4 regions of the Cupriavidus sp. HE11 genome follow, and region 1 is predicted to be linked to each of the others. Evidence: predicted binding sites of a transcription regulator. Region 1 holds the regulator's gene; each other region holds the start of a gene.
What was found. Region 1 encodes FliA, which starts transcription of late flagellar genes. Its sites were predicted from a motif close to CTAAAGTTTNNNNNNNNNNNGCCGNTA; they were not measured.
Positions count from the first base shown of each region.

Region 2: a site for FliA is predicted at 4,845-4,871, ahead of fliD (flagellar filament capping protein FliD). Genes of this name have one in related genera too.
Region 3: a site for FliA is predicted at 4,405-4,431, ahead of ACOABP_RS26050 (FliC/FljB family flagellin). Genes of this name have one in related genera too.
Region 4: a site for FliA is predicted at 3,065-3,091, ahead of ACOABP_RS04875 (YjfB family protein). Genes of this name have one in related genera too.

Region 1 is NZ_CP184465.1:1,710,602-1,718,081, reverse strand. Features, by position in the region: gene ACOABP_RS25015 (FAD binding domain-containing protein) at 1-94, opposite strand, end outside; gene paoA (aldehyde dehydrogenase iron-sulfur subunit PaoA) at 91-747, opposite strand; gene ACOABP_RS25005 (flagellar protein FlhE) at 1,036-1,494, opposite strand; gene ACOABP_RS25000 (RNA polymerase sigma factor FliA) at 1,494-2,210, opposite strand; gene ACOABP_RS24995 (MinD/ParA family ATP-binding protein) at 2,320-3,129, opposite strand; gene flhF (flagellar biosynthesis protein FlhF) at 3,142-5,739, opposite strand; gene flhA (flagellar biosynthesis protein FlhA) at 5,750-7,480, opposite strand, start outside.
Region 2 is NZ_CP184465.1:1,289,206-1,296,685, reverse strand. Features, by position in the region: gene ACOABP_RS23140 (arylsulfatase) at 68-2,041, shown strand; gene ACOABP_RS23135 (formylglycine-generating enzyme family protein) at 2,049-3,074, shown strand; gene ACOABP_RS23130 (MetQ/NlpA family ABC transporter substrate-binding protein) at 3,184-3,864, shown strand; gene ACOABP_RS23125 (YkgJ family cysteine cluster protein) at 3,939-4,763, shown strand; gene fliD (flagellar filament capping protein FliD) at 4,946-6,403, shown strand; gene ACOABP_RS23115 (methyl-accepting chemotaxis protein) at 6,655-7,480, opposite strand, start outside.
Region 3 is NZ_CP184465.1:1,933,812-1,941,291, forward strand. Features, by position in the region: gene fliK (flagellar hook-length control protein FliK) at 1-274, opposite strand, end outside; gene ACOABP_RS26030 (flagellar protein FliT) at 348-677, opposite strand; gene fliS (flagellar export chaperone FliS) at 680-1,129, opposite strand; gene fliD (flagellar filament capping protein FliD) at 1,146-2,561, opposite strand; gene ACOABP_RS26045 (flagellar protein FlaG) at 2,610-2,990, opposite strand; gene ACOABP_RS26050 (FliC/FljB family flagellin) at 3,117-4,307, opposite strand; gene ACOABP_RS26055 (RNA chaperone Hfq) at 4,584-4,904, opposite strand; gene ACOABP_RS26060 (methyl-accepting chemotaxis protein) at 5,857-7,480, shown strand, end outside.
Region 4 is NZ_CP184464.1:1,036,016-1,043,495, reverse strand. Features, by position in the region: gene nusB (transcription antitermination factor NusB) at 1-4, opposite strand, end outside; gene ribH (6,7-dimethyl-8-ribityllumazine synthase) at 1-506, opposite strand, end outside; gene ribBA (bifunctional 3,4-dihydroxy-2-butanone-4-phosphate synthase/GTP cyclohydrolase II) at 608-1,723, opposite strand; gene ACOABP_RS04880 (CaiB/BaiF CoA transferase family protein) at 2,002-3,033, shown strand; gene ACOABP_RS04875 (YjfB family protein) at 3,167-3,355, shown strand; gene ACOABP_RS04870 (alpha/beta fold hydrolase) at 3,465-4,319, shown strand; gene ACOABP_RS04865 (riboflavin synthase) at 4,438-5,070, opposite strand; gene ribD (bifunctional diaminohydroxyphosphoribosylaminopyrimidine deaminase/5-amino-6-(5-phosphoribosylamino)uracil reductase RibD) at 5,105-6,226, opposite strand; gene ACOABP_RS04855 (GspH/FimT family pseudopilin) at 6,321-6,857, opposite strand; gene ACOABP_RS04850 (type IV pilin protein) at 6,862-7,326, opposite strand; gene ACOABP_RS04845 (pilus assembly protein) at 7,323-7,480, opposite strand, start outside.

The DNA.
Region 1 (7,480 bases):
TGCCGCCGGCGATAAAGCGGGCACCCGGCGTCTTCATCGCGGCTGCCGCCGCATCGGCGGGCGTCGCCACGCGCTCATAGGTAAAGGGGTTCATGTCTGGCTCCCCGCGACCTCGGTAATGGCATCGAGGATGTTCGAATACGCGCCGCAGCGGCAGATATTGCCGCTCATCCGCTCGCGGATTTCTCCTGGCGACAGGTGCGGCCGCGCGTTCAGGTCTGGCGTGACGTGGCTCGGGATACCGGCGCGTACCTCGTCGAGCACGGCGACCGCCGAGCAGATCTGGCCCGGCGTGCAATAGCCGCACTGGTAGCCGTCATGCTTGACGAAGGCCACCTGCATCGGATGCATGTTGTTCGGCGTGCCGAGCCCTTCCACCGTGGTGATCCGGGCCCCCTCGTGCATGACCGCCAGGGTCAGGCATGAATTGAGACGCCGGCCATCGACAATCACCGTACAGGCGCCGCACTGGCCGTGGTCGCAGCCCTTCTTGGTGCCGGACAGGTGCAGGTGTTCGCGCAGCGCATCCAGCAGGGTGGTGCGCGTGTCTAGCGTCAGCGAGCGCGGTTGCCCGTTGACGATGAACGATACGTTGGAAGCCACCGGCTTCAGGGCGGCGGGCGTTACCGCCGATGCGGGCGCAGTGACGGAGGCGGCCCCTGCGGGCAAGGCGGCGGCACTCACCGAAGCCGCGCCTGCCATCACGAATTCCCGCCGCGAAAGCTTGATGTCGCTGAAATCTTCCATGTCGCTGGATCCTTTCTGGCTGACAGATGACGGACAGACGATGGCAACGTGGCGGGACTTGCACGTAGGAATTACATGGCGCCAGCGGGCATTGCAGACACAATGCCGCCGTAAATATGCACACCGATTGCACAGGGAACAGATGTCACGCTTGCCGCACGTTGCCAGGGCGGAAAGGCGCATGAAGCGTGCCACCGGCGGCACGGGCGCCAGCGGCAAGGCGGGAGACCTGCGGGAAGATCGGCGTGGATCGGGTCGGCCAGGGATGGCCGGTGAAAACTCGGGATCTCAGCGGTAGCTGACGGTCACCTCGTTGCTGCGGCCCTGGAGCATCGGCGTGAGTCCGCCCTGGCCCGGTACGCGATACGCAAAGACAAAGCCCTTGGTGGCATCGTCGCCGACAAAGGCATCGGTCTTGCCCTCGGCGCCCGTCAGCAGCACGCAGCGGTCGGCATTGCACAGATATGCCTGCAGGTCCACGGGCGGCGTGCGCGTGAAGCTGTAGCGCCAGCGCACGGACGTAATGCGGCCCATGGCCTGCGGCATCGTTGCCAGCGGCACCACGGGCGAAGACAGGGCACGCTGGCCCTTGTTCGTGATCTGCGGCCCTACCGACGATGCCGTCCACGCAAAGCGCGAGCCGGTCAGTTCATAGGTGGCTTTCGTGAAGACCGGAGCGTAGGTCTGCGCGTGGGCTGCCACTGGACCCATCGCGCACAGCACGGCCAGGACCAGGGCGCGTCGCATCACAGCATCCCGCGCAGCTGGGTGCGCAGGCGGCCGATGGCCTGGCTGCGGATCTGGCACACGCGCGATTCGGTCACTTCCAGCACCGCGCCGATCTCGCGCAGGTTCAGTTCCTGGTCGTAGCACAGCGACAGCACCAGCTTCTCGCGCTCGGGCAGCTTGTCGATGGCGCGGATCAGCGCCTCGCGCATGCCCGATTCCATCAGCACGGTCAGCGGGTTGGCATCGTCGGTGACACCCAGATGGCGATCGAGGAAGTCCTCCTCGCCCGAGCGCTCGAAATCCTCGTAGTGCAGCAGCTGGCAGCCATAGACCTCGTTGAGCAGCTCCTGGTATTCCTCGAGCGGCATCTCCAGTTCCTTGGCCACCTCGGAATCGATCGGCGTGCGGCCAAGCTTCTGCTCCAGCTGGCGCTGCGTGCGCTCGATCTTGCGCGTGAACTGGCGCAGGCTGCGCGATTGCCAGTCGTTGGCGCGCACCTCGTCGAGCATGGCGCCGCGAATGCGCTGGCTTGCGTAGGTCTCGAACCGGGCGCCATGGTTGTCTTCATAGCGCTTGGCGGCGTCGAGCAGGCCGATCATGCCGGCCTGTATCAGGTCGTCGATCTGCACGCTGGCGGGCAGCTTGGCCGCCAGCTGCAGCGCAATGCGCCGCACCAGTGGCGCGTGTGACTTGACCACATCCGCCTGCTCGAGCTTTCCCTGAATCGTATACATGGTGGAACTCTCGTTAAATGCTTACTGTTTGTGCCAGCGCCGGAGAGGCTGAGAATCGGCGGCTGGCAGGCTGAGTTTCCGGTCTTGTCGAGACTTCTTGTTCTTGCGTTTATGCGGCAACGGCCGAGGCCATTCCCAGGGACGATGCTTCGTGACGCAGCGGCCATGCGCCGATACTGCTGGCGATGTGCCGCAACGCACCGGTGGCCGCGGCGGCGGGGTACGCCTCCACCACGCACCGTCCCAGCTGGAGCGCACGCGCCACCAGCGGATCCATCGGCAGGTACCCTGCCAGGCTGGCCTCCACGCCCAGATACTGGCTCGCGGTGCGGGCCAGGTTGCGCGCGAGCGCCGTGACCGTTCCTTCCGCTGCCGCCAGGTTGACGACCAGCTGGAAATGACGGCATGCGTATTCGTGATGCAGCCGCTTGATGCATGCATAGGCGGCGGTGATCGACGTGGCCTCGGGGCGCATGACGATCACAAAGTTGTGGGCCATGCCTGCCAGCGGCGACAGCGCGCCGGTGATATCGCGGCGGGCATCGACCAGCATCGAGCGCACGTCAGGCAGTCGCGCCGCCAGCGCCCGTTCGTCGGGGCGGGCGGCAATCGCTCCTGCCTGCAATACGGCAATGCCGCTGGCACCGCGCGTGCCGGCCGCAACGGCCAGCGGCGCACGGCCGTCCAGTACATCGGCCAGCGTGGCGACCGGCGCGGCACCGGCCGGGCGCATTGCCCGAGCGCCGTACATGTCTTCGTCCACCAGCAGCACGCGCTCGCCCTGCATCGACAGCGCATTGGCCAGGCCCAGCGCCACCGTGGTGGTGCCGACACCCTGCTCCGCGCCCACCACGGCGATGCGCCGCGTGACGCGCGGTGCCAGCAGGCGGCGCAGGCTTTCGGCCTGATCGGAGGCCATCGTGTTCAACGCTTACTCCCCGGCGGCCGCAAGCTGCGGCGTGTCTTCGATGGCGACCAGCGCGTCCATGGTGTCCATGGCTTGCATCGCATGCATTGCGGATGCCGCCGGCTCCGGTGCATCTTCGATCATCGGCATGGCCGCTGCCATGCCGCGGCCCGGGTAGTTTTCGAGCACGTCGAGCAGTGCCAGCAGACGGCCCATGCCCTCGTTGAGGACGGCGCCCGGCACCGGCGCATTGACGCGTGCCGAAGCCCGGCCGGCCAGGCGCGACAGGAATGCCGGCGCGGTGGGCGTGGGCGTGTGTTGCAGGCGCAGCGCGGTCAGGCCCAGCTGTACGGCCACCATGCCGGCGCACAGCGATGCATCGGCATCGCCTTCCTGCGCGAAGTGCTCCACGGCGTGGCGCAGCGTGCGGAACTGTTCCTCGGCGGCGACCGTCCAGTGCAGCCAGCGCGCCACTTGCGACGCGTCGTCAGCCAGCGCCGGATCGCACAGCGCGTATTCCACGGACAGCGTGTCGGCGGTTTCGTGATCGACCATGCGCGACACCACCAGGCAGGCCTCGATGCCGGCCTCGGCGCCATTGCCGCGGCCACGCGCGGCAGTACGCACCTGGCCTTCGGGAATGCGGACCAGGCAGTGCGCCAGCCAGTGCGCGGCGGCGCGATCGCGGCAGGTCACGTCGCCCACCGCGTGGAACGTCAGCGAATCGGCAACGGTATCGAGCTTGTTGGCCAGGCCATCGGCAATCACGCGCGTGGTCTTGCGCGTGCCGGCCACCCAGCGCTCGCCCAGTTGTTGCCAGCGTGCCAGCGTGGCGGTGCCGGGCAACGAGGTATTCAGGTTGACCACGGTACGGGCGGCGGCCAGCGTGGCACGCACGGTGGCGGCTTCGGCATCGGCCTCGGCTTCGGTCAGCGACTGGCGCGCACGGCCCACCGGCACCACGGTGCTGGCGAGCGGCATGCCGTCGCGGTCGGCCAGCCACAGCGTGTGCTGCATCATCTGCGGCGCGCGGCGCCCCTGCACGGTCTGGGCCACGCTCTGCGTGACGGCCAGCACGTAGCGCTCGCACGCACGGCTGGCATCGCGGCACATGGCCAGGCGAACCTGCTGCACCATCGGGCGCAGCGCCGACACGCCGGCCGTGCGATGCTGCCAGAGCTGGCGGGCCACGTCGAAGCCGTACTGGGCCGCGTTGAGTTCGTCGACGCAAACCCCGACGGCATTGGCGCTGTCGGTCAGCGAACGCAGCATGTCGTCCGCGCCGCTACGTTCGGTCTTGTTCGGCGCGGCCGTCTCGACGGCGCCCGCCTGGCGGCGCGCCACGTCGGCGTCATTGAACAGCGAGCCACGGCGCGGCGTCAGGAACGCGCGCTCGACCAGGGCGCTCCCCTGTGCCAGTTCCAGGTGTTCCGGCACGCGCTGGCCGGTGGATGCATAGAACACGGGCAGGCGGTGGCGGATCACCACGTCCAGCACCGAGCCCAGGTGCGTGGCTTCGTCGAGCTTGCTGATGATGCAGCCGTCGATGCCACCGGCGGCGCCGGCAGCGTCGTTACGATAGGCATGCACCACTTCGTTGAGTGTATCGCCGTGCGCCGCGCCGTTGAGCAGCAGCACGCGCTGCATCGGCGCCTGCACACCGGCCAGCATGCCGATCTGGTCGGACAGGCTGCGGTCGCGCTGGCTCATGCCCACCGTATCGATGATGACCAGGTGCTTGTCCTTCATGGCCGACAGCGCGAAGCGCAGGTCGGCGGCGTCCTTCACGGCGTGCACCGGCACGCCAAGGATGTCACCGTAGATGCGCAGCTGCTCGTGGGCGCCGATCCGGAAGCGGTCGGTCGTCAGCAGCGCCAGGCTCTGCGGGCCGTGGCGCAGCACGAAGCGCGCGGCCAGCTTGGCGGTGGTGGTGGTCTTGCCCACGCCGGTCGGGCCGATCAGCGCCAGCACGCCACCCTGGGCGAACAGCGAATCCTCGTCGGCCAGCACCGGCACCTTGCTTGCCAGCTCCTGGCGGATCCAGGCCATGGCGGCCGGACGGTCGGTGCCCACCGGCAGGCGCGACAGCAGCGTGCGCGACAGCTGGCCCGAGAAGCCCGCGTTGACCATCCATTCGAACAACGATTCGCGCAGCGGATCGCCTGCGGCCACGCCGTTCGCACCTTGCGAAAGCCCCGCGAACTGGCGTTCCAGCATCGACCGCATCGACGCCAGCTCACCCCGCAGGTCGCCCAGCATCGCGTCTTCCTGCCCAACGGCGCCGGACAAGGCGGCCGGTGCCGACATGGCACCCAGCGGCATGAACGGCTGGGGGCTGGCCGGATGCAGGTCATGCAGCGACTGCAGCATCGGCAGCGGGGACGGCGACGAGATTGGCGACGAGAGGGAAGTCGACAGCGAAGGCGGCAACGCCAGGGCGGACGGCTGGTACAGCTGCGCGCCGGCGCTCACGGCACCCAGGTCCGTGTCGCGCATCGCCACGATTTCCACGCCGCCCTCGATGGAACGGTTGGAGAGCACCACGGCGTCGGGGCCCATGGCCTCGCGCACCTTGCGCATCGCTTCGCGGCCGTTGGCCGCCACAAACTTTGCCACGCTCATTGTTCAGTCCTCACGCTGCGCCGCCGATCATGGCGGTGATGCGAATATTGCGGTTGTCCGGTACTTCGGCGTGCGACAGCACTTTCAGTTGCGGCAGCGTGCGGCGCAGGAAGCGCGCCATCAGCGGGCGCATCGGCGGCGGCACCAGCAGCACCGGATCCAGGCCCAGTTGTTCCTGACGCACTACGGCGCCCTGTGCCTGCTGCAGCAGCGCATCTGCCAGGCCCGGCTCGATGCCGCCGCCGTTGGCCAGCGCCTGCGTCAGCACGCGCTCCAGCCCGGCGTCGAGCCCGATCACCTGCATGTCGGCGTTGTTCGGGAACAGCTGCTGCGTGATCGCACGGCCTAGCGACACACGCACCAGCGTGGTCAGCTCGGCCGGATCGTTGATCTTCGGGGCGTTGTCGGCCACCACGTCCAGGATGGTGCGCATGTCGCGGATCGCCACGCCTTCGTCCAGCAGGTTCTGCAGCACCTTCTGCAGGCCGGTCAGCGAGATCGTCTTCGGCACCAGGTCTTCGGTCAGCTTCGGGGCTTCCTTGGTGATGCGGTCCAGCAGCGCCTGCACTTCCTGGCGGCCCAGCAGTTCGGACGCGTGCATCTGGATCACGTGATTCAGGTGCGTGGCGACCACGGTGCTGGCGTCCACCACCGTGTAGCCGTAGGCCTGCGCCTGTTCCTTGAGCGCGGCGTCGATCCACACGGCCGGCAGGCCAAAGGCGGGGTCGCGCGTGGTGGCGCCGGGCAGCGTGCCGCTGACCTGGCCCGGGTTGATGGCCATCCACTGACCCGGGTTGGCTTCGCCGCTGCCAATTTCCACGCCCTTGAGCGTGATGCGGTACGCGTTCGGTTTCAGTTCGAGGTTGTCGCGGATATGCACCACCGGCACCAGGAACCCAATGTCCTGCGCCATCTTCTTGCGGATGCTCTTGATACGGCCCAGCAGTTCGCCGTTCTGTGCACGATCCACCAGCGTGATCAGGCGGTAACCCACTTCCATGCCCAGCGGGTCGACCATCGTGACGTCTTCCCACGTGGCTTCGGCCACCTCGGCCTGCACGGCGGGGCTGCGCTCTTCCTTGGCCTTGGTCTCGGTGGCCGTGACCTCGCGGCGCATCTGATAGCGGCCGAACCAGATCAGTCCGCCGGCCAGCAGCAGGAAGGCAAAGTGCGGCATGCCCGGGATCAGGCCCATGGTGCCGATGATGGCGGCGGTGATGAACATCACGCGCGGGTTCGAGAACAGCTGGCCGGTCAGCTGCTGACCAACGTCCTGCTCGTTCGACACGCGCGACACGATCACACCGGCTGCGGTGGAGATCACCAGCGCCGGAATCTGCGCCACCAGGCCATCACCGATCGTCAGCAGCGTGTAGTTGTGGACGGCGGTGCCAAAGTCCAGATCGTGCTGCACCATGCCCACCACCATGCCGGCGGCCACGTTGATGAACATGATCAGCAGGCCGGCGATGGCGTCGCCGCGCACGAACTTCGACGCACCGTCCATGGCACCGTAGAAGTCCGATTCCTGGGCCACTTCGGAGCGGCGCTTGCGGGCGCCTTCCTCGTTGATCAGGCCGGCGTTCAGGTCGGCGTCGATCGCCATCTGCTTGCCGGGCATCGCATCGAGCATGAAGCGCGCGCCAACTTCGGCGATACGGCCCGCACCCTTGGTAATCACCATGAAGTTGATCACGACCAGGATGGCGAACACCACGATACCGACGGCGAAGTTGCCGCC
Region 2 (7,480 bases), 420 kb from region 1:
GGCGCCACCGGCCGCGTTCTTAGCATGACCGCTTTCCAAAAAGAAATCCGGTTCAGGAGAGAGGCGTATGACAAGAACGACAGCAGCGTCCCATAGTCACCGAAACACCCCGGCACGCCGCGTGCTGGCAGGCCTGTGCGCCACGGCCGTCGCGCTGATGAGCGGTTGCGGCAGCGACGACGCGCCGACAACGTCGTCCAACAATCCGACGCCGACAACGGTGGCGACGAAGAAGCCCAACATCATCTTCATCATGGCCGACGACCTCGGCTATTCGGACCTGGGGGCCTTTGGCAGCGAAATCCGCACGCCCAACCTGGATGCATTGGTCAGGCAGGGCCGCATCCTGGCGAACCATCACACGGCGGCGGTGTGTGCGGTGACGCGCTCGATGATCATCTCGGGCACCGACCACCACCTGGTAGGCCAGGGCACCATGGCTGCCACCGATGTGAACTACGTCGACGAGAACAATGTGCCGAAGCCTGGCTACGAGGGCTATCTGAACGATCGCGCGCTGTCTATCGCGCAACTGCTCAAGGACGGCGGCTATCACACGTACATGGCCGGCAAATGGCATCTGGGCAGTGGGCTGCCCAACGCCACCAACCAGGGCGCAAACGTCGGCACGACGTCGCCGGGCCAGACGCCGGTGTCGTGGGGTTTCGAGAGGAGCTATGCGCTGCTGGCCGGCGGTGGCGATCACTTTGGCCGCAACGGCAGCACCGCCTATGTGGAAGACGACCACTACGTGACGCCGAACACGACCAACTTCTTCTCGTCCGACTTCTATACGTCGACAATCATCAAGTACATCGATTCGGGCACCGGCAGGAATGCCGACGGCAAGCCGTTCTTCGCCTCCCTGACCTACCAGGCGCCGCATTCGCCGCTACAGGCGCCGGCGGCCTACATCGACCGCTACAAGGGCGTCTACGATGCTGGCTACGAGCCCATCCGGGCGGCGCGGCTGGCGCGGCAGAAGGCACTGGGGCTGATTCCGGCCGACTTCGCGCCGAACGCCGGGCGCGACGAAACGCTTGCCGTGACGCCGAAGAGCGCGAACTGGGGCACGGCATCGGCCAACTACATCACGTCGACCAACAGCGCCGCGCAAGGCGGCGTGGATACGCGCGTGGCGAATGCCAACAAGAAGTGGGACAGCCTGACCGCCGACGAGAAGCGCGCCCAGGCCCGCTACATGGAAATCTTCGCGGCCATGGTCGAGAACCTCGACGACAACGTCGGCCGCCTGGTGCAGCACCTGAAGGATATCGGCGAGTACGACAACACGCTGATCGTGTTCCAGAGCGATAACGGGCCGGAAGCCAGCTACTACGAGTTCAGCGGCAACTACGACCAGAGCTACGACGCGAAGAATGCGGACCCGGCCGTCTATCCGACGCTGGGCACCACGGCGTACAAGGGGTCCGCCAACCTCGACTACGGCCAGCGCTGGGCGGAGGTCAGTGCCACGCCGTTCCGCCTCTGGAAGTCGTTCCCGGCCGAGGGCGGTCACTCGGTGCCGACCATCGTGAAGCTGCCCGGCAGCGCACCCGCCCAGCAGTCGGCGCAGCTCAATGCCTTCACGCATGTGGTGGACCTGGCGCCCACGTTCCTGGACATCGCCGGCGTTGCCGCGCCCAGCACGCCGGCTGCGCCGCTCTATGACAGCAAGGGGGTCAACCGCAATGCGGGCAAGGTGGTGTACGACGGCCGCAACGTGTATCCGATCACCGGGCTGTCGCTGCTGCCGACGCTTCAAGGCAAGGCCACCGGCCCCGCACGCACCACGTTTGCGGAAGAGCTGTATGGCCGCACCTATGTCTATGCCGACAACTGGAAGGCCACGTGGATCGAGCCGCCGTTCGGACCGGCCAACGGCGAATGGCAGCTGTTCGATATCCGCGCGGATCGCGGCGAGACCAACGACGTCGCCGTGCAGCGGCCCGACGTGGTGGCGGATCTCAAGGCGAAGTGGAACGACTATGCCAAGGCGGTCGGCGCGGTGCTGCCGAAAGTCCCGGGCATGATCTACTGAGGCGGCCGTGGCACTGCTCCGATTTCATCGACTGTGGAAAATCGCCGGCGCCGCGTTTGTGGCGGGGCTGGCGGCAACGCTGGCGGTACGGGCCGTGCCGCTGCACGGCGCGGTGGCGCTTGGTTCGCCGCGCCAGTGCGCCGCGTACACGGGTCTGCCCGACGACTGGCGCAGGCAGGGCACGGCGGGCATGGCGCACGTGCGCGGCGGCGAGTTCGTGCCGGGAACCATGCTTGGCTATCCTGACGAGCGGCCCGCGGGCAAGACGCGCGTGGGCAGCTTCTGGATCGACCGCACCGAGGTGACCAACGCGCAGTTCGCCGCCTTTGTGCAGGCCACTGGCTATCGGACCGACGCGGAGCGCGCCGGCGAGGCCGTGGTGTTCCACAAGCCGACGGGCGACGAACTGCAGCAGCGGCCCTATGCGTGGTGGTCGATGGTGCGTGGGGCCGACTGGCGGCATCCGTCGGGCCCGGCGTCCACGATCGATGGCAAGGACAACCAGCCGGTGACGCTGGTGACGCAGGCCGATGCGCGCGCCTACGCGCAGTGGCTGGGCCGCGAGTTGCCGACCGAGGACGAATGGGAGTACGCGGCCAAGGCCGGGCAGACCGGTGCGGCCCTGGAGACCGCGCCGAACAGTGCGGACGGCACGCCAACGGCCAACTACTGGCAAGGCGTGTTTCCCGTGCTGAACAGTGCCCGCGACGGCTTCGAAGGTCTGGCGCCGGTCGGGTGCTATGCGGCAAACGCCTTCGGCCTCTACGACATGATTGCCAACGCGTGGGAATGGACCGCCGATCCCTACACGGGGCCGCGCCAGTCGCACGCCAATGGCGATACCGCATTCGTGGCGGCGTTGTCTGGCCGATCGGGCCAGCCGCGCGATCCACGCGTGGCCGTCATCAAGGGCGGCTCGTTCCTGTGCGCGCCAGACTTCTGCGTGCGCTACCGGGCATCGGCGCGCGAGCCCGCCGAGCGCGACCTGCCGACATCGCATATCGGCTTCCGGACGGTGCTGCGCGATGGTTAAGGCGCTGCTGCTGGGGATAGGCTGCGTCTGTGCGCTGCAGCTGCCGGTGTGGGCCGGGGCAGCGGCCGGAACTCAGGCCAAAACGCGGCCGGTCGTGCGCATCGGGGTTGTGACCCAAAGTGACCGCGAACTTGTGGGCGCCGCGTCGGCATCGAACGAAGGCGGTGCCGTGCAGCTGCAGGCCATATCGTTGCCCAGCCTCGCCGAGGTACGCAAGGCGCTGCACGCACGACGCATCGATGCGTCGATTGCGGACGACGGCCAGTCACTGGCGGGCGATGCATCGGCCTGCACGGTGGCGTACACGGTGACCTATCCGATGGGACTGTACGCGGACAAGATCGCGGCGCTGCGCCAGGTGCCCGTCAACGCGGTCATCGCCATCCCGGCGAACCGTGCCGATCAGGGGCGCGCGCTGCTGCTGCTGCAAAACCATGGGCTGATCCGCATCGATGGCGAGGCTGGCCTGCAGCCGCAGGTCAGTGACATCGTCGACAATCCGCGCAAGCTGCGGTTCGAACGCCTGCCGGTTCAGCGGCTGCCCGCCGCATTGCGCCGCAGCGCGCTGGTGGCGCTGCCCTATGCGGCGGCGGATGCCGCGGGCCTGGCGCCTGCGCGCGACGCGCTGGGCATCGAGGATGCCCGTGTCCCGTGGGCCAACGTGCTGGCAGTCCGCGCGGCCGATTGCCGGGCGGACTGGGTGGCGCCGACGGTGAAGGCGCTGCATTCCCCGGCGGTGAAGTCGTTCATCCTGACACGCTTCAATGATTCGGTACGCCGGCCATGGTAGACCGGGCGCCCGTGGCGGCCGGCTTTCATTGCACCGCGTGCGGCAAGTGCTGCAATTCCCCGCCGCTGATGAGCATGGACGAGCTGTTCCGCCATGCCGGCCGCTTTATCGGCGCGCTGTCGCTGCGGCGTGTGCGGCCGCCCCGCGCGGGCACGCGGCATGTGGTGGGCGGGCATATCGTGGAAGTCACTGCCGACGACGTGGCGGCGTTTGCCGCGCTGGCACGCCGTCAGGGTCATCCGCTGCCCGATGGCAACACGCTGATGATCGCCACGCAGGCCATCGACTATCCGTCGCGCGGCCGCTGTCCGGCGCTGGCCGATGATGGCCGTTGCACGATCCACGCCACGCGGCCGTCCATCTGCGCCATGGTACCGCTCGATGCGTGGGTGCCCGACCGGCTCCAGGTCGTGTCACTGGCCGCCAAGCGACGGGGCGGCGAGCACGATATCGGCGCCGACTGCGTGTCCATCATGCCGCCGGTCCCCTTGCCACCTGACGCGATCCCGCTGGTTGCGGCAGGTGCGGTTGCCAACCCCGAATACGCGACGGCCCTGTCGCGGCGCCGCGATGACGAGGCCCAGGACAAGCGCCACTGGGGCGATGCCGTGTACCGCCTGCTGATGCCCGAGCTGCTGGGCCAGTCGCGCGGCATCGAATCGATCCCGTTTGCCGGATACCGGACGCTGCCACTGGTGCCGGTGCTGGCCGTGCTGGCCGATGGCGGTCCCGAGGCGCGCGCCCGTTGCCTGGGCTACATCACGGCCCAGCGCCAGCTGATTGCCGTATCGGTCAACGCCGCCCTGGCCCGGCGCCGCGCCGATGACAAACCGATGACAGCGCAACTCCGGCAATTCGACGCCGCCTTGTCCGCGCTGGGCCAACGTCTGGCGCACTGACAGTTTTGTGCCGCATAAGGCTCATGTATCGGATGTAGCCCCTCTTCGTATCGTCTTTGTATCGTTTCTGTATCAAAAAGCCTAAAGAACCACATTCGGCCGACGTAAACGTGGATGTCAGGACATTCAGGCGACGCAGCGCCTGGGTGACAAAGAAACGAACAAGAAGAAGGGCACAAAACATGGCATCGATTTCCTCCCTCGGGGTTGGGGCCAACCTCGAGTTGTCCACATTGCTGGACAAGCTGTCCGAAGCCGAGCGCGCGCCGTTGAAGTCGCTGGACAACCAGCACTCGGCCTTCCAGACGCGCTTGACCGCCTATGGCACCGTCAAGAGCATGCTCACCAGCTTCCAGGCCACGGCCAAGGCGCTGATGAACCGGGACACGTTCGGCGCGGTCAAGTCCGCCGTGGGCAACACCGACATCATGACGGTGACCACCGGCGCCAATGCCGTACCCAGCGACCTCAGCGTCAACGTGACGCGCCTGGCGCAGGCCCAGTCGCTGGCCGGCAACGGATATGCCAAGCAGGACGTGCAGATCGGCTCCGGCACGCTGACGTTCGAGTTCGGCACGACCACCGGCTGGGATGAAGCCAGCGGCACCTATGTGAGCCCCGGGTTCAACCCCAATGCGGCCACCACGGACGTGCCCAACCCCCGGACGGTCACCATCGAGCCGGGCAAGGGGTCGCTGCAGGACATCCGCGACGCCATCAACAAGGCCGGCATCGGCGTCAAGGCAAGCATCATCAACGATGGCAGCGCCTCGCCGTACCGCCTGATCCTCACGTCGGACAAGACCGGCGAGACGATGAGCATGCGCATCACGGGCTCGTCGCCCGAGTTGCAGGGCGTGGCGGGCTACGACCCGGCTACGCCGGGTTCGAACGCGATGAAGGAAACGCTGCGCGCCACCAATGCAGCGCTGACCGTCAATGGCATCGCCATCACCAGCACGAGCAACACCGTGGTCGATGCCGCGCAGGGCGTGACCATGACGCTCAAGAAGACCGGCACCACGTCGCTGTCGATGACGCAGGACACCGACAGCATCAAGAACTCCATCCAGGCGATGGTGACCGCCTACAACAACATCCAGTCGACGATCAAGTCGCTGACGGCGTTCGACACCAAGGCGCTGACCAAGGGCGCGCTCAACGGCGACACCTCGATCCGCGGCATCCAGACGACCATCCGCGCCGTGCTGAACACGCCTGAAGCGGGTATGCCGGACAAGGCACCGACCATGCTGGCCGCAATCGGCGTGTCGATGCAGAAAGACGGCACGATGGCTATCGACAGCAAGAAGCTGGACGCCGCGCTGAAGGACAACCTGCCCACCGTGACGCAGCTGTTCGCGGGCGACGGCACCACCGGTGGCTTCGGCCGCCGGCTGTCCGAGGCGGTGGACCGCATGACGGGCGAGAGCGGCCCGATCGGCTCGGTCACCAGCGGCATCGAGCGCAGCATGAAGGACATCGAGAAGCGCTACGAGGACATGAGCGTCCGCATCGATGCAAAGATCGAACGCTATCGCAAGCAGTTCACCCAGCTCGACCTGGCGGTGGCGCAGATGAACAACACGAAGAACTACCTGACGCAGCAGTTCCAGGCACTGACGAACTCGAAGAAGTAAGACACTTCAGGCTCGCGCCTGGGGGCGGGGAAGGGCGATGGCTTCGGCTATCGCCCTTTTTTGTTTTGGGTAGGCCAATCGGAGAGGGTGGCTTTGTGCCACGCGTCGATCCGCCCCGACCGACTTCCCGATGAAATCGAAATAGCCCACCCTCCGCACATCAAACAAAACGGCCCGCATCGCTGCGGGCCGGAAGGTCTGGCTAGATTGCTATAACGCTGTTACGCGTTTCTCTTCGGACTTCCTCCTTCCTACAACGCACCCGCCAACCGGAACTGTCCTACCGCGCGGTGCAGGGCATCGGCCTGGTCTTCCAGCGATGCCGCGGCCGCTGTGGCTTCTTCCACCAGTGCGGCGTTCTGCTGCGCCATCTGGTCCATCTGGGATACGGCCTGGTTGACCTGCTCGATGCCGCCGGTCTGTTCTTCGGTGGCCGCGCGCATTTCGCCCATCAGGTCGGTCACGCGCTTCACGGCGCCGACGATTTCTTCCATGGCCTTGCCGGCGCCTTCCACCAGCGTGGCGCCGTCTTCCACGCGCTGCGCGGAATTGTCGATCAGTGCCTTGATCTCCTTGGCGGCGGTGGCGGAGCGTTGCGCCAGGCTGCGCACCTCGCCGGCCACCACGGCAAAGCCGCGGCCCTGTTCGCCGGCGCGGGCGGCCTCCACGGCAGCGTTCAGCGCCAGGATGTTGGTCTGAAACGCGATGCCTTCGATCACGCCGATGATGTCCACCACCTTGCCCGATGCGGCCTTGATCTCGCCCATGGTTTCCACCACCTTGTGCACGATCTCGCCGCCGCGCACGGCGATGTCCGATGCGCCTTCGGCCAGGTGGGCGGCCTGGCGTGCGTTATCGGCGCTCTGGCGCACGGTGCTGGTCAGTTCCTCCATGCTGGCGGCGGTTTCTTCCAGCGAGGCAGCCTGTTCCTCGCTGCGGCGCGACAGGTCGACGTTGCCAGCCGCGATCTGGCGCGCGGCGCCGGCAATGGAGTCGGCCGATCCGCGAATCTGACCGATGGCGCCGGTCAGGCGCGCCTGCATCTGCTGCATGTTGTAGAGCACGCTGTCGCGGTCG
Region 3 (7,480 bases), 220 kb from region 1:
CGAACAGGTCCAGGATCGCCTTGGCGGCAAAGCTCAGCGTTTCGCGCGTGGAAGTGGTCTGGCCGGCCAGGGGCGGATCGGCACCGCCCGGCGTCAGCGCGTTGGGCTGGCGGGCCTGGACGGTTTCGCCGGTGGACGACTGCACGTCGCCTTGCGACACGTCCTGCACCGGCATCAGCGCCGCGAGCTTGTCGATGGCCAGCGCGGGACGCGATAGCTGCGGGTCCGGGGCCTGATGCGGAATCAGGCTGGAAGGAATCTGGATGCCGGTCATGGACGCGTGTCAGCGATAGGAGCGGATGCGATACGCGTCGCGCCGCTCTCTCCGTCAGCCGGAGGGCGCGCGATCAGATGGCGCCGTAGGTTGCGGAGAGTTCGAGCTTGCGGCGCGAATTGTTGAGCAGGGCGCCCAGTTCGGCCAGGCGCGGCATGGTCAGGTCGCGGATGCGGGCGTCGTAGGCCAGGATGCGTTCCAGCAGCTGGAAGCGGCGCAGGCGCTCGTTATCGGTGAACGGCGCGCTGTGGTCGAGCTGGCGGAGGCGATCCACTTCGGCCATATAGACCTTCTGCAGATCGGTCAGCGCATCCCAGTTCGACGCGCGTGCGGCGTCGAGCATCTGCTCGGAGAGCACCAGGAGCTCTTCGTAGCTGCGAACGATGGGGGACATGGCGAACATCATCAGTTGTCCTGCAAAACGGGTGTCGATGCCGCCGCCGGGTCTGCCGGCGTGGCGTCTGCGGGTGCGGCCGGATCGATGGCAGCCCATGCCGAGGAAAGGTTCTCGAGCAGGGCGTCCACTTCGGACAGCATGTCGGCGTCGCTGCGCAGGTTGGCCAGCATCAGGCGACGCGTCATGTATTCATACAGCGATTCGAGGTTGGCGGAGACTTCCCCGCCGGCCTCGTGGTCCAGCACCGCGCGCAGGCCGTTGTCGATGATGTTGATGGCCTTGGAGATCGCATTGCCGCGCGCTTCCAGCTCGCCGTTTTCCAGATGGAACTTCGCCCGGGCGATGGCCGACCGCGCGCCGTCGTACAGCATCACGATCAGCTTGTGCGGACTGGCACTCATCACTCCGGTCTGGACACCGACCTGGGCATAGGCGTTGATACCTTGGCGCGCGAACATGGCGATACTCCGATTCTTACTTGCTGCTGGACGTCAGGGCCGAGAACTGCTGCGTCAGGTAGCTGCTGGTCTGGTTCATTTGCGAAACTGCCAGGTCCAGCTGCGTGAACTGGGCGCGGTAGCGGTCCATGGTGGCGGTGATGCGGTCCTGCGTTGCGCTGTACTTGGTTTCCAGGTCCTTCAGCGTCGTCGTCAGGCTGTCGGTGGCCGCGCTGAGCGCGCCGCCGGTGGCGTTCAGGCCGTCGATGTAGTCGGTGACGGTCTTGCCCATGCCCGACGCGCCGTTGGTGCCCGAGAAGAAGGCGGTCATGCCGGTCAGGTTGTTGGCGATGGCCTTCGTCAGCTTGTCGTCGTTGACCTTCAGCGAACCCGAGTTCGAGCTGTCGAGGCTGAATTCGACGCCCATGTCGGACAGCGTGACCATGCCGCCCTTGCCGTCGGACATCGGGGTGGTCAGCATCGCGCGCATCTGCGTCTGGATGTTGCGCAGCGTGCTGTCGCCGTTCAGGGCGCCCTTGGTGCCGGAGGTGGTGTCGAAGGCCGTCAGCGTCTTGGCGGCCGTCAGCACGTTGTTGTAGGCGGTGACAAAGCCCTGCACGGCGTTCTTGATCGACGCGTCGTCACGCGTCACGCTCATGCTGGTGGTGCCGGTGCCCGTCAGTGTCAGGGTCACGCCCTGGGCGGCTTCGGACACCGTGTTGCTCTGGCTGGTGATGTCGATGCCGTTGATGGTCAGCGCGGCGTCGGCGGCCTTGACCTTCTCCTGCATGCCGCTCGGCTGCGTGGCCAGGGCCGGATCGTAGCCTACGATGTCGTTCACGGCGCTGTTGTCGGCCGAAACGCGCATCTGCGACTGCGTGCCCGTCTTGTCCGACGTCAGCACCAGGCGGTAGGGCGTGCCGCTGCCGTCATTGATGATGCTGGCCGTCACGCCGATGCCGGCCTTGTTGATCGAGTCGCGGATGCCTTGCAGCGACGTGTCCGAGCCGATCGTCACGGTCTTGGTGCTGGTCGGCGTGCCACCGGTGGCCAGGTCGGCGCCGAAGTCGATCGTGATGGTGCCCGCGCCGACTGCGGCGGTCTGGTCTGCCACCTGCTTCGACACCAGGCTCTGGGCCTGGGCCAGCGAGGTCACGTTGATACTGTAGCTGCCCGCCACGGCGGTGGTGCTGGTGGCGGCGGAGAGCACGCTGCTGTTGCCCACCGCTGCCTTCACGGCGCCGAACGTCGACGCGGTGGCCAGTGTCTTGGCGGCGGCCGAGTAGGCGTCCAGCACGCTCTTGATGGTGCCGTAGCCGCTCAGCTGCGACTGGTAGCTGGTGGCCTCGGTGTTGATCTGGTCGAGCGCGGTGTTCTCGTTCGTTTGGATCTTGTCGAGCAGGTCCTGCAGCTGGAGATTGGAGCCGATGCCGATGGAGGAGATTCCGGACATGTTTTTCTACCTGTTGTTATCGCTTCAACTGATTGGGCTTGCGGTGAATCAGACGGCGTGGCTGACGAACAGCCCCTGGAGCTTGTCGATGGCGCGCGCAAAGCGCAGCACCTCCTCGCTCGGCAACTGGCGGATCAGCTCGCCGGTTTCCTTGTCCACAACCTTGGTAATCACGCGGTGGGTGGTGTCGTCGATCTCGAACCGCAGGCCGATCGACGTGGTCTTGAGCACGTCGACCAGCTCCTCGACCGCCGCCGTCATGCTGGGCGGCGTATCGCCCGAGCCGGCATGGGCATCCATGTTCTGGGCGGCAGCCGCCGGACGAACGGCGGCAGCGGCCAGGGCCGGCACGGAGGGTGCCGGGCCAACGGCCGCGGGTTCGGCGGAAATGCGTGCCGCCGGCATGGAAACGGGTTGAGTGGATGCCATGGTCAGCTCCGTCCAGTAGGGCAGGAAGAACACTACGGTTGAAATGCTTTGCAGGCAGTGGTCTGCCTGCAAAACACTCCGGCAAAAAAACCGGGCCTTGCGGCCCGGTTTCTTGCGGCGCGGCGATTAACGCAGCAGCGACAGCACGTTTTGCGTGGTCTGGTTCGCTTGCGACAGAACCGACGTACCAGCTTGTTGCAGGATCTGCGCGCGGGTCATGTTCGACACTTCCGTTGCGTAGTCAGCGTCTTCGATGCGCGAACGCGAGGCCGACAGGTTGTTCACCGTCGTGCTCAGGTTGTTGATCGTCGACTCGAAGCGGTTTTGCACAGCACCCAGGCTCGAGCGCAGGTTGTCAACCGTTGCCAGGGCCTTGTCCAGCGTGGCCAGCGGGTTGGTCGTGGCAGCTTGCTGGAAGTCCGAAGCTTGCAGCGACGAACCGGTCAGCGTGAAGCCGGCGGTCGAACCGGTGACCGAAGCGTCGCTCGGCTTGACGGCGATGTACATCGTCATCGAGGTAGCCGTGCCGTTGCCAGCGAAGCCCTTCGAGCTCAGAGCGGCGTCGTCGGAAGCGGTCAGGCCGTTCATGCTCACTTGCACGAACCAGTTGCCCTTCGAGTCGGACACGACGGATTGCGAGTTCACCGAAGCGCCGGTGCCCAGGCCCAGAGCGCGCTGGATGTCGGCGTTGGCAACACCAGCAGCCGAAGCGGCCGTCACCGGGGTGGCGGAACCCAGGGCAGCCTGAGCCGCCGTGCTGTCGATGGCAGTCGTGGCGCCTTGCGGGCCAGCAACGCTGAAGCCGGCAACGCCCAGGGTCTTCGACGTGATTTGCTTCAGGGCGATCGAAATCGTTTCGCTGTCGTTGGCACCAACCTGGATCGACATGTTTTGATCCTTGGCCAGGACCTTCACGCCGTTGAACTGGGTCTGAGCCGACACGCGGTCGATTTCCGACAGACGTTGCTTGATTTCGTCCTGGATCGACTTCAGGTCCGACGACGAGTTCGTGCCGTTGGCGGCTTGCACCGACAGTTCACGGACACGTTGCAGGTTGTTGTTGACTTCGCTCAGCGCGCCTTCGGTCGTTTGAGCGATCGAGATACCGTCGTTGGCGTTACGCGAAGCTTGCGTCAGGCCCTTGATGTTGGCGGTGAAACGGTTGGCGATGGCTTGACCAGCAGCATCGTCCTTGGCGCTGTTGATGCGCAGGCCCGACGACAGACGTTGGATCGCGCTGTTCAGCGACGATTGCGACGTGTTCAGGTTGCTCTGCGTTTGCAGCGACAGAATGTTGGTGTTGATGACTTGCGCCATGGTACGACTCCTATTTGCAATGTTTTAGGCATTCCGGCGGGTGCCGTAACGTTGGCTGCCTGCAGTGCAGGGCGTAGAGTGCCTCCGTTGCAAAGGTTATCGACCGTGGGTGGGAAGACTTTAGAGTGACTTTTGCGCGAGTTGCGGGCGTAGCCCGATCTGGTGTATGGCGGATGCACGCTGGGCAATCCCGCCCGTTGTGGCCCTCTATATATATAGATATGGACGCGGCATGGCAGGCGGCCAACTGGTGGCCCGGCCCGCCGGCCCGGGGGCTCAGCGGCGCTTGCGGGTGCGCGGAATGAAGATGCGCACGAAATCCGGCGACGCCTCGGCGTCCAGCATCGCCACGGTGTCGGTCGACGCGTGGGCGGGCGTCACCACGGTGATGGCGCGCTTGTAGATCAGCGTCGGGGTGGGATCCTCGGCCGTACGCCCGAGCAGGATCATGTAATTGTCCGACGCCAGCACGATGCCGCTGAGGCGTGTGCCATTCGACAGATGCACGACCACCGCGGCACGGCTGGCGCTGTGCGCGGCGAACTGCAACTGCTGCAGCTTTCTGCTGGGTCTGGGAGCCTTGATTTCCTTCTTCACAACTTCTCCGGAAGAGCCCGCGAGGGTTCTGGCGGCTGACAACGGTCCGATGACCAGGCATGTTGAGCGGCGTCGCACTAAAAGTGACGTCCGGTGCAGCCTGATCGCGGCGAGAATTGAAACATTCGCTCTCGGAGCCGGTGCAGGGACATGACGACATGATTGCAGCGGACAGGCGTTTCAGAAAAGTGAAGAACGCTGCCCGGCTGCCCGGTTTGGTCGTCTCTGCCAGGAGAGAAGGGGAATACTTCAGGCGGGAGAGTAACAAAGTTTTACAAGCGTTGACGAACCCCCTGCGGGGCTGGGCCTAGAGGATTTGCTCTATTTAATCCGTTGATGCTTTTTTGTGATTCGTGTAGCACTTACCGTTACATCGCGGAACGAAAAGACCGGCGACTCCGCCACAACCCGCGCCAGCTAAAGGTTTCCGGGAAGCGTCCGTAATTCATCGATAAGTATAAAAGTGACTCTCTCCGTCACTTTTGGCATACGAGTGCGCTACGCGTTACACCTGCTATCAGGGAAATCCCTGATAGAAGCGCGATTTACACCTCATGTAAGCAGGTTTATATTCGCGGTTCGGGGCCCGGGTACAGCCGGTCCCTGCTATGCAGTCCTGAAAGCCTACGAGCACCCCGCGCGTGGGCTTCTTTTTTTTGAGCCCGCGTCCTTCGCTGCCATCCGCCGTTTTGCCGGCGACTGCCGCGCCCGCCCATTTGCGGCGGGATCGAAGTGCGTGGAGCAGATTAGACGCCATGCGCTGCCCCCCCAATTTGTGGAAGAGCAGCGACTTTCCCCCCCATTTCATTTATTCGCTCAAGTGCGTTGTGCGCCCTGCCGTTACCCGGCCGTGCGACGCCCCTCTTCGGGCGAATGCAGCTCGTACAAATACAACCGGACAGACGAAAGGTACGAACAGATGGGCTTGCGGAAATTGGGTATCGGCGCGCGGATGTCGCTGGCATTTGCCGTGGTGGTGCTGTTGCTGGCCATGGTGGCCACAGTGGGCGTCAGGGCGCTGGGCGGCATGAACGATGCGATGCATCAGGCCGTGGAACAACGGTTGCTGCGTGTGATGGATCTGAAACTGGCGAAGGAGCAGGTGCTGACGATCGGCATCCTGGTGCGCGACGCCGCCCTGACCGAAGACCCGGCACTGGCTGAACAGAATGCCGGGAAGATCGGCAAGATCCGCGAACAGGTCAGCGCCACGCTGGAAGACCTGGGTAAGGTGATGCGTACATCACCAAGTGCCGATTCCAGGGCAAGGTTCGAGGAATTGATGCAGGTGCGCGCCAACTACAACGGCCAGCTCGACCTCGTCATGCAGCAACTGCGCGGCGGCGCCTTCGACGGCGCCCGTGCCGGGCTGGTGGTGACGCTGCCCGCGGCCCAGGCAGCGTACTTCGAAAGGCTCGACGGCGCTGCCGAACTGGGCCGCAAGATGGCAACGGCGGCGGTCGAAGAGGCGTCGGCGCAGTATGTATTCACGCGCAACCTGCTGATCGGCATGTCGGCGGCGGCGGCTGTCATTGCCGCGCTGTTGGGCATGGGGCTGGCGCGCTCGGTGACGCGCCCGGCCCACCAGGCGCTGGATGCGGCCGAAGCGCTGGCGCAGGGTCAGCTCGGCCATGCGATCCAGGTGCGCAGCCAGGATGAAATGGGCCGCATGCTCGGCGCGCTTGAGCGTGCCTTCGGTCAGCTGGGCACGCTGGTACGTGGCATCCAGCAGGCGGCCGGTTCGATCGATACCGCCGCCCGCGAAATCGCCAGCGGCAATACCGATCTGTCGCAGCGTACCGAAGAGCAGGCGGCCTCGCTGGAGCAGACGGCGGCATCGATGGAGCAACTGACGTCGACGGTGCGCCAGAACGCCGAGAATGCGCGGCAGGCAAACCAGCTTGCCGTCAATGCGTCGGACGTGGCTACCGAAGGCGGTCGCGTGGTGCGTAGCGTGGTGGATACGATGGACGGCATTTCGAAGTCGTCAGCCCGTGTATCGGAAATCATCGGCGTGATCGAGGGCATTGCATTCCAGACCAATATCCTGGCGCTGAATGCTGCCGTGGAAGCGGCTCGCGCCGGTGAGCAGGGCCGTGGCTTCAGCGTGGTGGCGGCCGAAGTCCGCAGCCTGGCGCAGCGGTCGTCGTCGGCGGCCAAGGAAATTGGCGAACTGATCAATGGATCGGTGCGCCAGGTGCAGGACGGCGCCAGGCAGGTGGAAGTGGCCGGCAAGACGATGGACGATATCGTGACCGCAGTGCGCCGCGTGACGGACATCATGGGCGAGATCTCGTCGGCCAGCGAAGAGCAGACCGCCGGCATCGAACAGGTCAGCCTTGCCATCACGCAAATGGAAACGGTGACGCAGCAGAACGCCGCGCTGGTGGAAGAGGCCAGCGCCGCCGCCGAAAGCCTGATGCAGCAGGCCGGTGGCCTGGTGACCGAAGTGGCGCGTTTCGACCTGGGGCAGGGCGGCAGTGCCGCCGCTGAACGCGCCGCCGGGCGCCTGTCGACGCCGCGCGTGACGATGGTGGAAGTTGTCAGTCCCGCACGCGCCATTGCCGCAAAGCCAG
Region 4 (7,480 bases), on a different replicon from region 1:
TCATCATCTTCCTCGTCATCTTCATCGCGGCCGTCGTTCTCGCGCAGGGAGTCCAGCGCGACGACCAGGTTGGCCATTTCCACGGCGGTGCGGGCGCAGTCACGGCCCTTTTCGCGCGTGCGGGCATGCGCCTGCGCGTCGGTGTCGACGGTCAGGATGCCGTTGGCGATGGGCACGTTGAAATCCAGGCCCACGCGCGTGATGCCGGCGCCCGATTCGTTCGAGACCAGTTCGAAATGATAGGTCTCGCCGCGCACCACGGCGCCCAGTGCGATCAGGGCGTCGAACTGGCCGCTTTCGGCCATCTTCTGCAGGGCCAGCGGCACTTCGAGCGCGCCAGGCACGGTCACCAGCAGCGTGTCTTCGCCCTCGACACCGAGCTTTTCCAGTTCCGCCGTGCAGGCTTCGCGCAGCTCGTCGCAGACAGGCTCGTTGAAACGGGCTTGCACAATACCGATGCGCAGGCCTTCACCGTCGAGGTTGCTCTCGTAGAAGCCGTGATCCATTGTCAGTTCTCCATTCATTCGGTCAGGCATCGGCAGGAATGCCGGTGCCGCGTGATTCCGTACCGCGGGCGGGTGCTTCGTTCAGTCGCCTTCAATCGCGTTCAATCGCAATTCGGCTCGCCATCCATGGGCTGGCAGCCGACGATTTCCAGATCGTAACCGGTCATGCTCGGCATCTTGCGCGGCGAGCCCAGCACGCGCATCTTGCCCACGCCGATATCGCGCAGGATCTGGGCGCCCACGCCGTACGTGCGCAGGTCGGGCTTGCGGCGCGGGCGGTTGTGCGGGGCGTCCAGCGCGGCAAACTGTTCGAACAGCTGCTCGGGCGCGTCGCCGCAGTTCAGCAGCACCATCACGCCCTGTTCGGCGCCGTGCAGCGTTTCCAGGGCCGCCGGCAGGCTCCACGAGTGCGTGGTGCGGCCGGCTTCCAGCAGGTCCAGCACCGACAGCGGCTCGTGCACGCGCACCAGGGTTGCCGTATCCGGATGCGGCTGGCCCTTGACCAGCGCCAGATGGGCGCGGCCCGACGGCTTGTCGCGGTACATGACGCTGCGGAACTTGCCCCACGGCGTCTGCATGTCGCGCTCGCCCGTGCGTTCGATAATGCTCTCGGTACGGCTGCGGTAGTGAATCAGGTCAGCGATCGTGCCGATCTTCAGGTCGTGTTCGCGTGCGAATTCGATCAGGTCGGGCAGGCGCGCCATCGTGCCATCGTCCTTCATGATCTCGCAGATCACCGCCGCCGGGGTCAGGCCGGCCAGTGCGCCCAGGTCGCAGCCGGCTTCGGTATGGCCGGCGCGGATCAGCACGCCGCCGGGCTGGGCCGTCAGCGGGAAGATATGGCCCGGCTGTACGAGGTCGGAGGCCTTGGCATCGCGGGCCACGGCGGCCTGCACGGTGCGCGAGCGGTCGGCGGCCGAGATGCCTGTGGTCACGCCCTCGGCGGCCTCGATCGATACCGTGAAGTTCGTGCCGTGCACGGTGCCGTTGCGCGACACCATCGGATACAGCTCAAGCTGGCGGCAGCGCTCGGCGGTCAGCGTCAGGCAGATCAGGCCGCGGCCGTACTTCGCCATGAAGTTGATGGCTTCGGGCGTCACGAAGTCGGCCGCCAGGACCAGATCCCCCTCGTTCTCGCGGTCTTCCTCGTCAACGAGGATGACCATGCGGCCGGCGCGAATGTCGGCAATGATGTCTTCAGTACGGGCGATAGTCATGGCTTGGGACGGCGTTCAATGAGGGGCGGGTGCGGATGCGAGCAATCGGACAAGCAGTCAGGCGGGCAGGGCCGGCGCGGATGCCGCGAGACCGGCGAAATCAAGGCCGCTATTGTACGCCATGCCGTTCGACGATGCCCCGGCTTCAGGGGCGGCCCCGACCGCCGGCAGCAGGGTCCGGGTTGGTCCGGGTTGCGGGAATGTGAGCAAGGCGGCATATCGGAAGGGTTGCGCCGCCAGACTTCGGGACGGCCGGCCAGATCACTGGGAGATATCAGATGCATCCACCACTGCAGGGCATCCGTATTGTCGAGTTCGAAGGCCTCGGTCCCGGGCCGCTGGCTGGCCGGATGCTGGCCGACATGGGCGCCGAGGTCACAGTCATCGCCAGGCGCCAGCGCACGGCCGTGGCCGACCAGCTGGGCGGCAGCAAGCTTAGCCCGCTCAGGCGCGGCAAGACCATCGTGCCGCTGGACCTGAAGCAGCCGGCCGACCTGGCCGAGGCCCTGCGCCTGGTCGGCATGGCCGATGGCCTGATCGAAGGCAACCGGCCTGGCGTGATGGAGCGGCTGGGGCTGGGCCCGGCCGACTGCGCCGCCCGCAATCCCGCGCTGGTGTACGGGCGCATGACAGGCTGGGGCCAGACCGGGCCGCTGGCGCAGACCGCCGGACATGACCTGAACTACGTCGCGCTCACTGGCATGCTGTCGCTGGCGGCGCGGCCCGGTCAGGCGCCGATCACCCCGCCCACGGTGCTGGGCGACGCGGGTGGCGCGCTGGGGCTGGCCTTCGGCATGGTCTGCGCCATGCTTGACGCCCGCGCCACGGGCCGTGGCCGCGTGGTGGACGGTGCCATTGTCGACATGGTGGCGATGCTCGGCAGCATCGCCCTCTGGGTGCGCAACAACGGCCAGCTGGACGGAGACCAGCCCAGCCCGTTCCATCAGTCGCCCTTCTACGATGTCTACGCCTGCGCCGATGGCGAATTCATCACGATCGGCGCCCTGGAGCCGCAGTTCTACGCGTTGCTGCTGACGAAACTGGGCCTGGAAGACATCGATCCGGCAAGCCAGTATGACCACGCCGCCTGGCCCGCCCTCAAGGCGCGCTTCACGGCGCTGTTCCTGAGCCAGCCACGCGCCCACTGGGACGGCCTGCTGGGCGGGACGGACGTGTGCTACGCGCCGGTGCTCAGTATTGCCCAGGCGGCCCGGCATCCGCACAACGTTGCGAGGGGCCTGTTCGTGGAGCGCGAGGACGGCACTCTGGATACGGCTGGCGCGCCCAGGTTTCTGGCGCCCGATGCCTGAAGTCCGGGTCGTTGATCAATAGAAGAGATGATTAAAGCTCTTGTTATGGGTGCCGACAATACGGATGCGGCGTCATGGCGCAGTCGTACGCGCCGTGCGGTCGCACTTTTGATCAACTCGTCAGGTAATTCCTATGGTGACTTCTCTCGTCAGTTCGCTGGGCGCAGCCGATGCCGGCAGCGATCCGGTCGCGCTGCTGATGCTGCGCAAGACGCTGGACCTGCAGGCGCAGAGCATGACCCAGCTGCTCCAGTCGGCGCCGGCCGTCTCCGGCGGCAGTAATCCGCCGCATCTGGGCAACAACATCGACATCAAGGTGTAAGTCCGGCGCGCCGTTGGCGCCGGCGCAAACGGCCTCCGCTATGCTGGCTGGAGGCCGTTTGCCTTTTGATGGACGGTAATTTAAGAAAAATGCGTCGAGGAGGGGAATCATGCTGCGAGCCATCCGATATGCCCTGGCCATGGGGGGACTCTGTCTGGGGCTGGCGGCGTCCGCACAGGAAGCGGCGCTGGACGAAAGTATCGTCACTGTCAGCCTGCCACGCGGCACGGAACTCGTTCTCGTGGTCAGCAAGAAACCTGGGTCGAAGCCGACGACCGCCGCCTTGCTGTTCCCCGGTTATCCCGGGGTGCTGAGGGTGGAAGCGCAGGCCGGTGGCGCACCGGAATTCCAGTTGCGCGGGAATTTTCTGGTCCGCGCGCGCCGGCATCTGGTCAGCGACAGTGTCATGACGGTACTGGTGGATTGTCCCAAGGACCGCTGGACGAATTGCGATGACAGCTACCGCGAGTCGGACCAGTACGCCGCCGACATCGGCGCGGCCATCGACAAGCTCAAGGCGGACCAGGGCGTCAGCAAGGTCTACCTGATCGGTACGAGCTACGGCACGGTATCCAGCGCATTCCTGGCCCGCAAGCTCGATGGCCGGATCGACGGCGCCGTTCATACGTCAACGTTCACCGATCCGCGCGCCGGACGGGGCCGGGGACCGGTGCACGGCCTGGCGATGTGGGATTTCGACTGGACTGCCGCGCATGTGGACCAGCTGTTCGTTCATCACCAGGATGACCCCTGTCCACTGACCCAATATCGCACCATCGCCGCGCGCCACGGCAGCATTCCGCTGATCACGGTGCAAGGCGCGAAGGGCGTGCGTGGTGAGCCGTGCGAAGCGTTCTCGCAACACGGCTTTGCCGGTCGCGAGCGGCCCGTGATGCTGGCCATCGGCGACTGGATCGCCACGCGCAAGGTGACCGAGACGGTCGGGACGAAGGGCGACGAGTGAAGTGCCGGATGAGGCGCCTGACGATGCGTGCCGGCCGGATGCCAGGTGTGGTGCCGGCCGTGTTCCCTGGCGAGCGCCAGCCGGGGCGGGCGCCCGGGCTGGCCACGGCGCGTGCCGTTCAGATCGCCGGCTTGGCCACCCCGTCGGACGCCGACAGCATCCGTTCCACATATCGCGCGATCAGGTCGATTTCCAGGTTCACGCGCTTGGCCGGGGCCAGTTCGTTGAGCGTGGTCACTTCCACTGTATGCGGGATCAGGTTGATCGAGAACTCGCAGCCGTCGGCCCCGTCGCTGACGCTGTTGACGGTCAGCGAGACGCCATTCACCACCACCGAGCCCTTGTACGCCAGGTAGCGGCCCAGCTCGCGCGGTGCGCGGATGCGCAGTTCGTGCGACTCGCCCACGGGGGCGAAGCGAACCACTTCACCCAATCCATCGACATGGCCGGAGACCAGATGGCCGCCCAGGCGATCGGCCAGGCGCAGGGCCTTTTCGAGATTGACGCGGCCCGGCTGCGCCAGCCCGACGGTCTTGTCCAGCGATTCGCGCGAGACGTCCACGTCGAAGTGGCCGGCTTCCAGCGTGACCACGGTCATGCAGGCACCCTGGATGGCGATGCTGTCGCCGATGCCCACGTCGGACAGGTCCAGGTCGCCAGCCGCCACCCGCAGGCGCACGCCCGCGTTGGCATCGCCCAGCGGCGAAACGGTTTCGATGCGGCCCACGGCCGCCACAATGCCAGTAAACATGCTTGCCTCTGTCTGAATACGATGAATACGGTTGTCAGTCCTTGCTGTCGGCACGGCGGGCGATCAGGCGCAGGTCGTCGCCGATCTGCCGCACCTCGTGCCAGCGGAATTGCGCGGCGTCTTCCAGCCTGGTCAACGGGGGCAGGTTGAACATGCCCTGTGCGTCGCCCAGCAGCCGGGGCGCCATGTAGACCAGCAGTTCGTCGGCACAGCCTTCACGGATCAGCGATCCGTTGAGCTTGTAGCCAGCTTCCACATGCAGTTCGTTGATGCCGCGCTGGCCCAGTGCTTCGAGCATGCGGCGCAGTTCCACCTTGCCGTGCCGGTTGGGCAGCACCACGACTTCGGCACCCCGGTCTTCCAGCGCACGCTGGCGGGTCTTGTCCTCGACGGCGCAGAACACCAGTACGGGCTTGGCGAAGTCGCCCGTGTCGCGATTCAGGATCTGCGCGTCAAGCGGTACTTCGAGCCGGGAATCGACCAGCACGCGTTGCGGCTGGCGCGGGGTGTCCACGGCCCGCACGGTCAGCGCGGGGTTGTCGTCCCGTACGGTGCCGATGCCGGTGAGGATCGCGCAGGCACGGGCCCGCCAGGCGTGGCCGTCATCACGCGCAGCCTGGCTCGTGATCCACTGGCTGGTGCCGTCGTGCAAGGCGGTGCCGCCATCGAGCGACGCGGCCACCTTGACGCGCACCCACGGCAGGCCGCGCGTCATGCGCGAGACAAAGCCGATATTGAGGTCGCGTGCTTCCTTTTCGAGCAGTCCGCAGCGCACGTCGATGCCCGCGTCACGCAGGCGCTGCAGGCCTCGGCCAGATACGCTCGGATTCGGGTCCTCCATGGCGGCCACCACGCGGGCGATGCGCGCGCGCACCAGCGCATCGGCACACGGCGGCGTGCGGCCAAAATGGCTGCACGGTTCCAGCGTGACGTAAGCCGTGGCACCGGCGGGGTCGTGACCTCGCGCAATGGCGTCCTTCATGGCCTGGATTTCAGCGTGATCCTGGCCGGCCGGCTGTGTATAGCCCTGTCCGATGACCTGCCCGTCCTTCATCAGCACACAACCGACGCGAGGGTTTGGCGTGGTGGTGTACATGCCCCGCGCGGCGAGTGCCAGGGCCTGTGCCATGGCGGTATGGTCGGAATCGGAAAACATGGTGTGGCGAGTCGGGCCTGAAGTGGTGTGTCCGGTCAATCGAAATTCTGGGAATTCAGGATCGGCGGTGCGGCCCCTGGCGCCTGCGGAATGGTCAGTCGCAATCGGCGTCGGCGCCGGGCCGGCAGATCCGGATGCGTCCCTGGGCGCCGAGCCGTACCTGGCGCTGCGCCTGGTGGCAACGCACCAGGAATGTGGCGGCCAGAAAGCCACCACGCTCAGATCGTGAGTATCCCACAGGTGTCAAGCGCAGGCTTTGGGTGGTTGCGGTGCCGGCGGTGGCACGCAGCGTGATGCGCAGGCAGCGGTCATGCAGGGCGACCACCGAGAACGGCGGCGTCCGGTCGCCGGCAGGAGCGTCGCCCATCGCTGTCAGCTGCCAGCCGCGTGCCAGGGTATCGGCACCGTGGATCGGCTCCAGCCGCACCTCGGCACGCCTTGCCGACGCCGTGGTGCGGGCCAGGGCCAGCGATGCCGCCAGGCGATCCGCAGCGTGGCCGGCGCTATGCTCGGCGACGAGCGAGCCGATGGTGGGCCATGCTGCCACCGCGAGAAATGCCGATACCGCCAGCGATACCAGCAGTTCGGTCAGCGTCACGCCATGCTGCTGCCACAACCTTGATCGTGTCATGGCGCTAGCACCCCGGCGGCAGGGCACGCGCACGTTCGTCCGGCGTGGGCAGATAAAGCCACTCTCCGGTGCTGCGCAGCACAAGGGTCCCGCAAAGCGGGTCGGGCTTCACCGGGGCTGCACGAACTTCCACGCAGCGCGACAGCGAAATGCCCTGGCAACTGGTGGCTATTAGCCAATGATGCGTACGGGCAGGCAGCGGCGGTACGGCCTTGGGCCATTCGCCAGCGGGTGTCGTGTCATCGGCAGCGCTGGCGAACGTCAGGTTGATCAATGCATGGCGCTCAAGCGCGAGCATGGCCGACACCAGTTCGGCACGCGCCTGCATTCGCCAGCCGCGCTCGGTATGGCGCTGCCACGCGGGCGCGGCCAGCATCGTCAGCACGACGACGATGGTCACCACGACCAGCAGTTCGACCAGGCTGAAACCGGCGCCCTGCGCGACACGATCAGGCAGACACGGCGTCATTGTGGTGACCTCACCAGTTCCCGCCAGCCCAGTCGTCCGCGCCGCCGATGCCAGCGTGCCTGTTGCAATGGCGTCGCCGCGTTGACGTCCACCTGCCAGAGATCCAGTCCGAACGCGTCGCGTGTCGCTGCACCGGGTGCCGTGGCGTGGCCCG